2 regions of the Kineococcus sp. R86509 genome follow, and region 1 is predicted to be linked to the other one. Evidence: riboswitches for the same ligand, from Rfam matches in the RefSeq annotation. Region 1 holds a riboswitch; the other holds the start of a gene.
The links. A riboswitch is a leader RNA that binds a small molecule or an ion and turns the genes downstream of it on or off. The one in region 1 is predicted to bind S-adenosylmethionine.
Positions count from the first base shown of each region.

Region 2: it holds a riboswitch for S-adenosylmethionine, as region 1 does, so the genes downstream of both, SJY07_RS20260 (acyl-CoA dehydrogenase family protein) here and SJY07_RS18620 (ABC transporter substrate-binding protein) in region 1, are expected to answer to the same signal.

Region 1 covers NZ_JAXHCE010000001.1:3,809,395-3,813,602, forward strand. Annotated here, with positions in the region: gene metE (5-methyltetrahydropteroyltriglutamate--homocysteine S-methyltransferase) at 1-1,475, shown strand, start outside; SAM riboswitch class I at 1,624-1,716, shown strand; gene SJY07_RS18620 (ABC transporter substrate-binding protein) at 1,896-3,491, shown strand; gene SJY07_RS18625 (ABC transporter permease) at 3,488-4,208, shown strand, end outside.
Region 2 covers NZ_JAXHCE010000001.1:4,146,271-4,150,478, reverse strand. Annotated here, with positions in the region: gene SJY07_RS20265 (NAD-dependent epimerase/dehydratase family protein) at 1-382, shown strand, start outside; gene SJY07_RS20260 (acyl-CoA dehydrogenase family protein) at 384-1,628, opposite strand; SAM riboswitch class IV at 1,675-1,785, opposite strand; gene SJY07_RS20255 (AAA family ATPase) at 2,017-4,002, opposite strand.

The sequences.
Region 1 (4,208 bases):
CGCCGGCGCGTCCGGAACTGCTGCACGGCAAGACGGTCGTCGGCGGGGTCGTGGACGGGCACAACGTCTGGCGCGCCGACCTCGTCGAGGCGCTGGCCCGGCTGCGGACCCTCGAGGGTTCCGCCGCCCACGTCGTCGCCGGGACGTCGACCTCCCTGCTGCACGTCCCCCACGACGTGACCCGCGAGACCACCCTCGACGAGCGCCTGCGCGGCTGGCTCGCGTTCGCCGACCAGAAGGTCGCCGAGGTCGTCGTCCTGGGCAAGGCGCTGGGGGACGCGGCGTCCGTCCAGACGGAGCTCACCGCGTCGGCGCAGGCCCGGGCCGACCGCGTCGGTGCCCCCGGCGTGGTCCGTCCCGAGGTGCGCGACCGGCTCGCAGCGCTCACCCCGGAGGCCTTCGGCCGCAGCGACTACGCCGTGCGCCGCCTCGCGCAGGAGCAGGCGCTGGGTCTGCCGGCGCTGCCGACGACGACGATCGGCTCGTTCCCGCAGACGAGCGAGATCCGCAGGGCGCGGGCCGCGTGGACGCGGGGGGAGCTCACGGAGGCCGCCTACGAGGAGTTCCTGCGGGCCGAGATCGACCGCGTCGTGGACCTGCAGGAGGAACTCGGGCTCGACGTCGTCGTGCACGGGGAACCCGAGCGCAACGACATGGTCCAGTACTTCGCCGAGCAGCTCGACGGGTTCGCCGTCACCGCCCACGGCTGGGTCCAGTCCTACGGGTCGCGCTGCGTGCGCCCGCCCATCCTCTGGGGTGACGTCGTCCGTCCGGCGCCGATCACCGTGCCCTGGAGCCGGTACACGAAGACGCGCACGACGAAGCCCGTCAAGGGCATGCTGACCGGCCCGGTGACGATCCTCGCCTGGTCCTTCGTCCGCGACGACCAGCCGCTGGGCGACACCGCCCGCCAGGTCGCCCTGGCGCTGCGCGACGAGGTCAGCGACCTCGAGGCCGCCGGCATCGGGATCGTCCAGGTCGACGAACCCGCGCTGCGGGAGCTGCTGCCCCTGCGCACCCAGGACCAGCCCGCCTACCTGGACTGGTCGGTGAACTCGTTCCACCTGGCGACGGCCGGTGCCGCCGACGCGACGCAGATCCACACCCACCTCTGCTACTCGGAGTTCGGTGAGGTCATCGACGCGATCGACGGCCTCGACGCGGACGTCACGAGCATCGAGGCGGCACGCTCGCGCATGGAGGTCCTCGGCGACATCGCGCGGGCCGGTTTCGCGCGGGGCATCGGGCCGGGGGTCTACGACATCCACTCGCCGCGCGTTCCCTCGACCGAGGAGGTCGTCGGGTTGCTGCGCGCCGCCGTCGCCGCGGTCCCGGCCCGCCAGGTCTGGGTGAACCCGGACTGCGGCCTCAAGACCCGTGGCTACGCCGAGACCACCGAGTCGCTGCGCAACCTCGTCGAGGCCGCTCGCACCGTCCGCGCGGAACTCCCCGCGCACGCCGTCGCGACGAGCTGACGCCCCCGTCCGACCGGAACCCCGCCGGACGACCGCCGCCCTCCTGACCTCTCGAGATCAGGAGGGCGGCGCTCGTTCGGCCCGGGTTCCCGCCGACCCACCCGGCCGGGTTGAGATTCCGGCAGGGGGTCCCTATGATTCCTGCAGAACACCATCCAGAGCGGCTGAGAGACCTGGCTCGACGACGTCGCAGCAACCCCCCGGCAACGGGCGCGGGTGCTTCCGCCAGGAACGATGGAGGAGCGCAGTGAACAAGACGTCCCACGTCGCCGTCCTGAGGCGCATCGTCGACTTCTGCCTCACCGGTTCCACCGGCTGTCGCTGACCCAGCACCCCCGCCGACCGGGAACGTGCCGGTCATCCCGCGTCCCTGCCGCAGGCCGGACGTGTCGTCGACGTACCCCTCAGCCTGGAGGACCCTTGCGCACCCGCACGCCACTTTCCGCCGTCGCCCTCGTCGCGTTGTTCGCCCTCACCGCCTGCGGTGGCGGGAGCCAGGACGACGGCAGTCCCGCCGCCGACGGTGAACCCGTCGCCGGTGGGAACCTCACCTTCGCCATCCAGGTCGACTCCGGCTGCATCGACCCGCAGCAGGTCGGCAACAACGACGCCCTGAACGTCGGTCGCCAGCTCGTCGACTCCCTCACGGTCCAGGACCTCGACGGTCAGGTCCAGCCGTGGCTGGCCCAGAGCTGGGAGGTCAGCCCCGACGCGAGGACGTTCACGTTCCACCTGCGTGAGGGCGCCACGTTCTCCGACGGGACGCCGCTCGACTCCGCGGCGGTCAAGGCGAACCTCGACGGCATCGTCGCACTCGGTGCGAAGGCGTCGTTGGCCTCGGCCTACCTCGCGGGCTACACCGGGACGCAGACGCCGGACGCGCAGACGGCCGTCGTGACGTTCTCGCAGCCGAGCGCGCAGTTCCTGCAGGCGACGTCGACGATGAGCCTCGGTCTGCTCTCCGTCGCGACGACCACCGCTGATCCCGCGACCCGTTGCGATGGAACGACTCTCGTCGGATCAGGCCCCTTCGTGGTCGGGAAGTACACCAAGGACAGCGAAGTCGTGCTGAAGAAGCGCACCGGGTACGCCTGGGCCCCGACGGGTTCCCAGCACAGCGGTGACGCCTACCTCGACACGATCACCTACCAGGTGGTCCCCGAGGCGAGCGTGCGCACCGGGTCGCTGCAGTCGGGTCAGATCGACGCGACGACGGCGATCTCCGCGCAGGACCTCCCGCAGTTCGACGGCGGCGGTTTCTGGACCGAACGTCGCGCGAACCCGGGCATCCCCTACAACTTCTTCCCCAACGAGTCGCGGCCGGTCTTCCAGGACGAACGCGTCCGTCAGGCCCTGTCCAAGGCCATCGACCGCGAACAACTGGCGAGCATCCTCAACCCGGGTGACGTGGCCGTGACGTCGGCGCTCTCGGCGTCCACCCCGGACGCACCCGACGACTCCGACGTCCTCGCCCACGACGTCGCCGGGGCCAACGCCCTCCTCGACGAGGCCGGCTGGACGAAGGGTTCGGACGGGATCCGCGCGAAGGACGGCCAGAAGCTCTCCTTCACGATCACCTTCTGGCAGCCCACCTCGGCGGTGCTGGAACTCGTGCAGCAGCAGGTGCGCGAGGTCGGGATCGACCTGCAGTTGAAGCAGGGCACGACGGCCGAGACGACGGCCCAGCAGAACTCCGGCGACTACGACGCGATCTTCTACAACCTGACCCGCTCCGACCCGGACGTCGCCCGCACGATCTTCTCCACCGAGGCGCGCAACGTGAACCACCGCGCGCACAGCGAGGTGGACGACCTGCTGACCCGGCAGGCCGCGACGACCGACCCCGCGCAGCGCGCGGACCTCGTCGCCCAGGCGTCGAAGCTCCTCCTGACCCAGGCCCACTCGATCCCGCTCGTCGAACTCTCCACCGTCATCGCCGCGAGCGACGACGTGCACGACCTGCAGTTCGAGGGTTCCTCCCGGTTGTGGTTCTACGACGCCTGGAAGACCTCGTGAACCTCGGGCTCGTGGGCTACGTGGGCCGCCGTCTCGGTCAGGCCGTGCTGGTCCTGTGGGCGGCGTTCACCGTGACGTTCGTCATCCTCTACCTGCTCCCGAGCGACCCGGTCTCGATCATGCTCGCCGGTGGTCAGGGCGGGGAGCAGGCCGCGGTCGACCCCGCCCAGGCGGCGGCGTTGCGCGCCGAGTACGGACTCGACGACCCGTTGCCCGTGCAGTACGTCCACGCGCTCTGGCGCACGCTGCACCTCGACCTCGGGAACTCGATCCAGAACGGCGCGCCGGTGTCGACGTCGATCGCCGACGCGTTGCCGCAGACGGCCCTGCTCGCCGCCTCGGCCTTCGTGGTCGCCCTCGTCCTGGGGGTGGGGATCGCCTTCCTCTCGACGTGGACGCGGTGGGCCTGGGCCCGGACGCTGCTGCTCGCCCTGCCGCCGCTGGGGGTCTCCCTGCCGACGTTCTGGGTCGGGCTGCTGCTCATCCAGGTGTTCTCGTTCCGGATCCCGGTCTTCCCCGCACTGGGCAACCGGGGGGTCTCCAGCCTCGTCCTGCCGGCCGTCACGCTGGCGATCCCGGTCTCGGCCTCCATCGCGCAGGTCCTCGCCCGGGGTCTGCGGACGGCCCTGGCCGAACCGTACGTCGAGACCGCCCGGGCCAAGGGTGCGTCCCGCGCCCGGGTACACCTGCGCCACGCGTTCCGCAACGCCACCATCC
Region 2 (4,208 bases), 340 kb from region 1:
GCTGCCGCACCTGTTCTTCCCGATCGTCGACGTGCGCGACGTCGCCGCCGCGCACGTCCTCGCCGTCGGCAGCGCGGAGGCCGCCGGACAGCGGTTCCTGCTCTCCGACGGCCCGACCCTGGAGTTCCCGGAGATCGCCGCGATCCTGCGCTCGGCCCTGGGGGCGGACGCCGACCGGGTCCCCACCCAGGTCCTGCCGAACGATGTCGTCCGGGCCGGCGCCGACGCCGACCCGGCGTTGCGGGCCATGGTGCCCGACCTCGGCTACGCGAAGCGGACCTCGAACGAGAAGGCCCGCCGAGTGCTCGGGTGGGCACCCCGACCCGCCTCCGAGGCCGTCGAGGCGGCGGGTCGGAGCATGGTCGAGCGCGGACTCGTGTGACCTAGCGCCCGGCCGCGGGATCCACCGAGGCGTGGGTGCCGACGTCCCACACGAACGGCGGTTCGGTGCCGTTGACCGACCAGTCGCCGACGATCCGCTGCTTGTAGATCACCGGGTTGTGCGAGGCGACCGTGCGGGCGTTGCGCCAGTGCCGGTCGAGGTCGCGGGCCCGCGAGGTGCCCGACGCGCCGAGGGTGTTGAAGAGCAGCGTCGCGGCGCGCGGGACGGACTCCGAGAGCACGACCTGGGCCTGGGCGGTCCGGATCTCGGCCTCGACGTTCGCCGCCCGGTCCGCCTCCGTCCCCGGCAGGTGTGTCGTGTCGGCGGCGGACTGGACCGCCTGCGACGCAGCGCGGGTCAGGGAGCGGGCGGTGAACGCGATCGAGGAGATCTCGCCGGCCACCGACAGCACCTGGGCGTCGTTCCTGACGAGGGGGGCCAACCCGTGGGTGTAGCTGCGGGTCCGGGTGCGGACCTCGTGCCCGGTGTCGCGTTCGACCGCCGCGGCGATCCCGGCGTGCACGGCCAGCAGGACGAGTTGGTACAGCGCGGTCTGGTAGCGGAACCGGGTGGTGAACGGGGAGACGTCGTCGGCGGCGATCTCGACGTCGTCGAGCTCGAGGGTCCCGGTCCCGGTGAGCTGCTGCCCGAAACCGTCCCAGTCGTCGGAGACGCGAACCCCCCGGCCCCGGACGGGGACCAGCGCGGTCACGACCTCGTGGGTCCCGTCCGGCAGCCGCCGGCGGGCGGTCGCGTCGGTCCAGTCGGCGTAGATCGTGCCGGTCGTGTAGTACTTCCGGCCCGAGATCGCGGTGCGCCCGTCCCGGGTGGTGACGATCGTCTGCTGCTCGCCGGTGACCCCGTCACCGACCTCGCTCCAGGAGTTCCCGACCATCTCCCCCGCCACCAGCCGCGCGATCCAGCGCGAGCGGTACTCCCCCACCGGCAGGCTCAGGACCTGCTCCACCCAGGCGATGTGGCCGCGGAAGATCTGCGGCAGGTTCGAGTCGGCGGCCGCGAGGTCGACCAGCAGGTCGGTGAACTCGACGAGGTCGAGACCGCCACCACCCTCCTCGACGGGGATGCGCAACCGGCCGAACCCGGCGTCGAGGAGTTCCCGGACCTGGTCCCGTGGCAGTTCGTGGTCCTGCTCGCGCGTCACGGTGCCGGCCGCGATCCGTTGCAGCAGCGGCGAGAAACGTTCCCGCACATCGGGTTCGACAGTGGGTTCCAGGGTGGTGCTCACGGAGCTCTCCTCGATCGTGGACGCGTCGGCCTCCGGAACGGGAGGGACAGCGTCCTTACCCGTGCCGGAGCACCAGGTCAGGTCGTCACCCGGGGCACCCCACGACGAGGAGGGTTGCCGGCCAGCGAGCCGGGGCTTGTCGCTGGCGCTCATGACCTGGGACCAGGGAACCACAGGTGGGGAGGGAGGGTCCAGCCCGCTCCGCGGGTGGCCGATCGGGCCGCGGCGGATAGCAGAACGGGAACGCCTGCTCCAGCCCCCCGGAGCAACCGTTCCCGTTCCTGTGTTCCCGCGCCACCGCCCCCGGAGGCCCCCCGGCCTCCCACGGTGCGCGAGTTCCTGCGTCGTGGTCGTCGCTCCCCTCCTGCGGCGACGACCCCGACGAGTTCTAGATCCCCCGGACGACGCCGGAGGTGGTGTCGCGCAGGTCGATGACCCGCGGCGGTGCGGACTGCGGTGCGGACTGCGCCTCGTGGGCGGCCTGCGCCGCCTCGAGCACGTCGGTGATCTCGTGACCGATGAGTTCGTGCCGTTCCAGCAGCGCGTCGCGCAGCGCCGCCACCAGGTGGCGGTTGCGGCCCATGAGTTCGCGGACGAACTCCTTCTGCTCGGTCAGCAGGTTCTCCACCAGCCGCCGCCCCTCGGAGTCACCGAGGACGCGGGAGACGAGGTTCCCGTCGGCGAACGCGCCCTGCTGGACGGCGGCGAAGGAGACCAGGGTCCCGGCCATGCCCGCCGAACCGACCATCTGCGCCGCGACCTGCGTCGCGGACTGCAGGTCGCCGGCCGGGCCGGTCGAGACGTCGCCGAAGAAGAACTCCTCGGCGACCTGACCGCCGAAGGCGATCTTGATCAGCCCGGCGAGTTCGCTGCGGGAACGGGTGTAGACGTCCTCGGCGTCACCGTGGGCGAGCAGCCCCAACGCGTTGGCGCGCTTGATGATCGTGAGGACCTCGAGGCGGCGCTGCGGGGCGACGAGCCAGGCGATCGTAGCGTGTCCGGCTTCGTGGGTCGCGATGAGCCGCGCCTCGTGGTCGGTGTAGCCGACGGGCTGGCCGAGGCCGACCTCGGTGACCAGGCGGGCCTGCTCGACGTCGCTCCAGTTCATCCCGTCGGCACCGCGACGGACGGCGTTGACGAGGGCCTCGTCGAGCAGGCTCTCGATCATCACCGGCGAGTACCCGTTGGTGATCCCGGCGAGCGCGTCACGACGTTCGTCCTCGTCGAGCGGGGCCTCGTGGGCCTTGCGGGACAGGAAGTGGTCGACGAGCTCCCGGCGGCCGACCTTGTCCGGCAGGCCGAAGCTGAGCCGACGGTCGAAACGGCCGGGACGCAGCAGGGCCGGGTCGAGGGAGTCGGCGCGGTTGGTCGCGGCGATGAGCAGGATCTCGACGGGTTCGCTCTTCGGCCGCTGCAGCCGGCGGTGCTGGGGCAGGAACCGGTTGGCGGTGTCGACGAACCAGCCCTGCAGCCGCTCGGACGTGGTGGGTTCGTCGAAGGACTGCATCTGCACGAGCAGTTCGTTGACGACGCCGCTGGCGCCTTCGCTGCTGGCCAGGCGTTCCGTCCGCAGCGCCGTCCGGCCCGTGGCGGGGAAGGACATCGCGAGGTTGGTGAGCCCCCCGCAGCCGACGATCCCGGTGGCGACGTCGGCGTCCACGGGCGTCATGGCGCTCATCCCGCCGCGGGCGCCGGCGATGGCGTCGATCTCCTCGATGAACCCGATGGCGCCGCCCTCACGACGGGCCGCCTTGCGCAGGGCCTTGAAGTAGGAGCGGAGCTTGCGGGCCGTCGCGCCGTACCACATCGACTGGAAGCTGGTCGCGGAGACGAAGAGGAAGGGGACGCCCGCCTCGCGGGCCATCGCCTTGGCCATGTGCGTCTTGCCGGTGCCGGGCGAGCCCTCGAACAGGAGTCCGCGCCGGGGCCGTCCGCCCATCTGCGTCCGGAAGGTGCGGGCCGCGAGGAACAGGTCGAGGCTGCGCTCGACGTCCTCCTTGACCGCGGCCAGACCCTTGACGTCGTCGAGGCCGATGTCGATCTGCTCGGGGCGGTAGACGACGTGCGGCGAGCGGCCGGAGACCAGCGTCTGCCCGAGGAGCAGGCCGATCATGGCGAGGAAGAAGACGAAGACCATGACGTAGATCGGGTCGACGCTCGGCAGCGGCGGCAGGACCGAGCCGGTGAAGGCCAGGCGCAGGTCGACGACGAGCAGCAGCAGGGCCACGACCATGAGCAGCGACCGGGTGCGGCGGCGGCGGTTGCGCTCGCGCTGGCGACCGACGTCCGCGCTGTCCCGTCCGGTGCGGGGCTGCGGACGCGCGCCGCGTTCGGGGTCCTTCTCGGTCCGCGGGGCGTGCTTCACGTGAGCCACGGCCGCTCCTCTCGGTCACGTCCGGGCCGGTGCGCCAGGACGTGGTCCCAGCCAACCCCGTCGTCCGGGCGATGGCTACCGGCGACCACCCTCGGTGACGCGTTCGGACGATCGCGTTCACCCGCCTGGAGCAACGGAGCGTGATCCCCCGAACACACACCACTCCCCCGATTCGGGATCCTGCTGGGATTCCCAGCGGGATCACG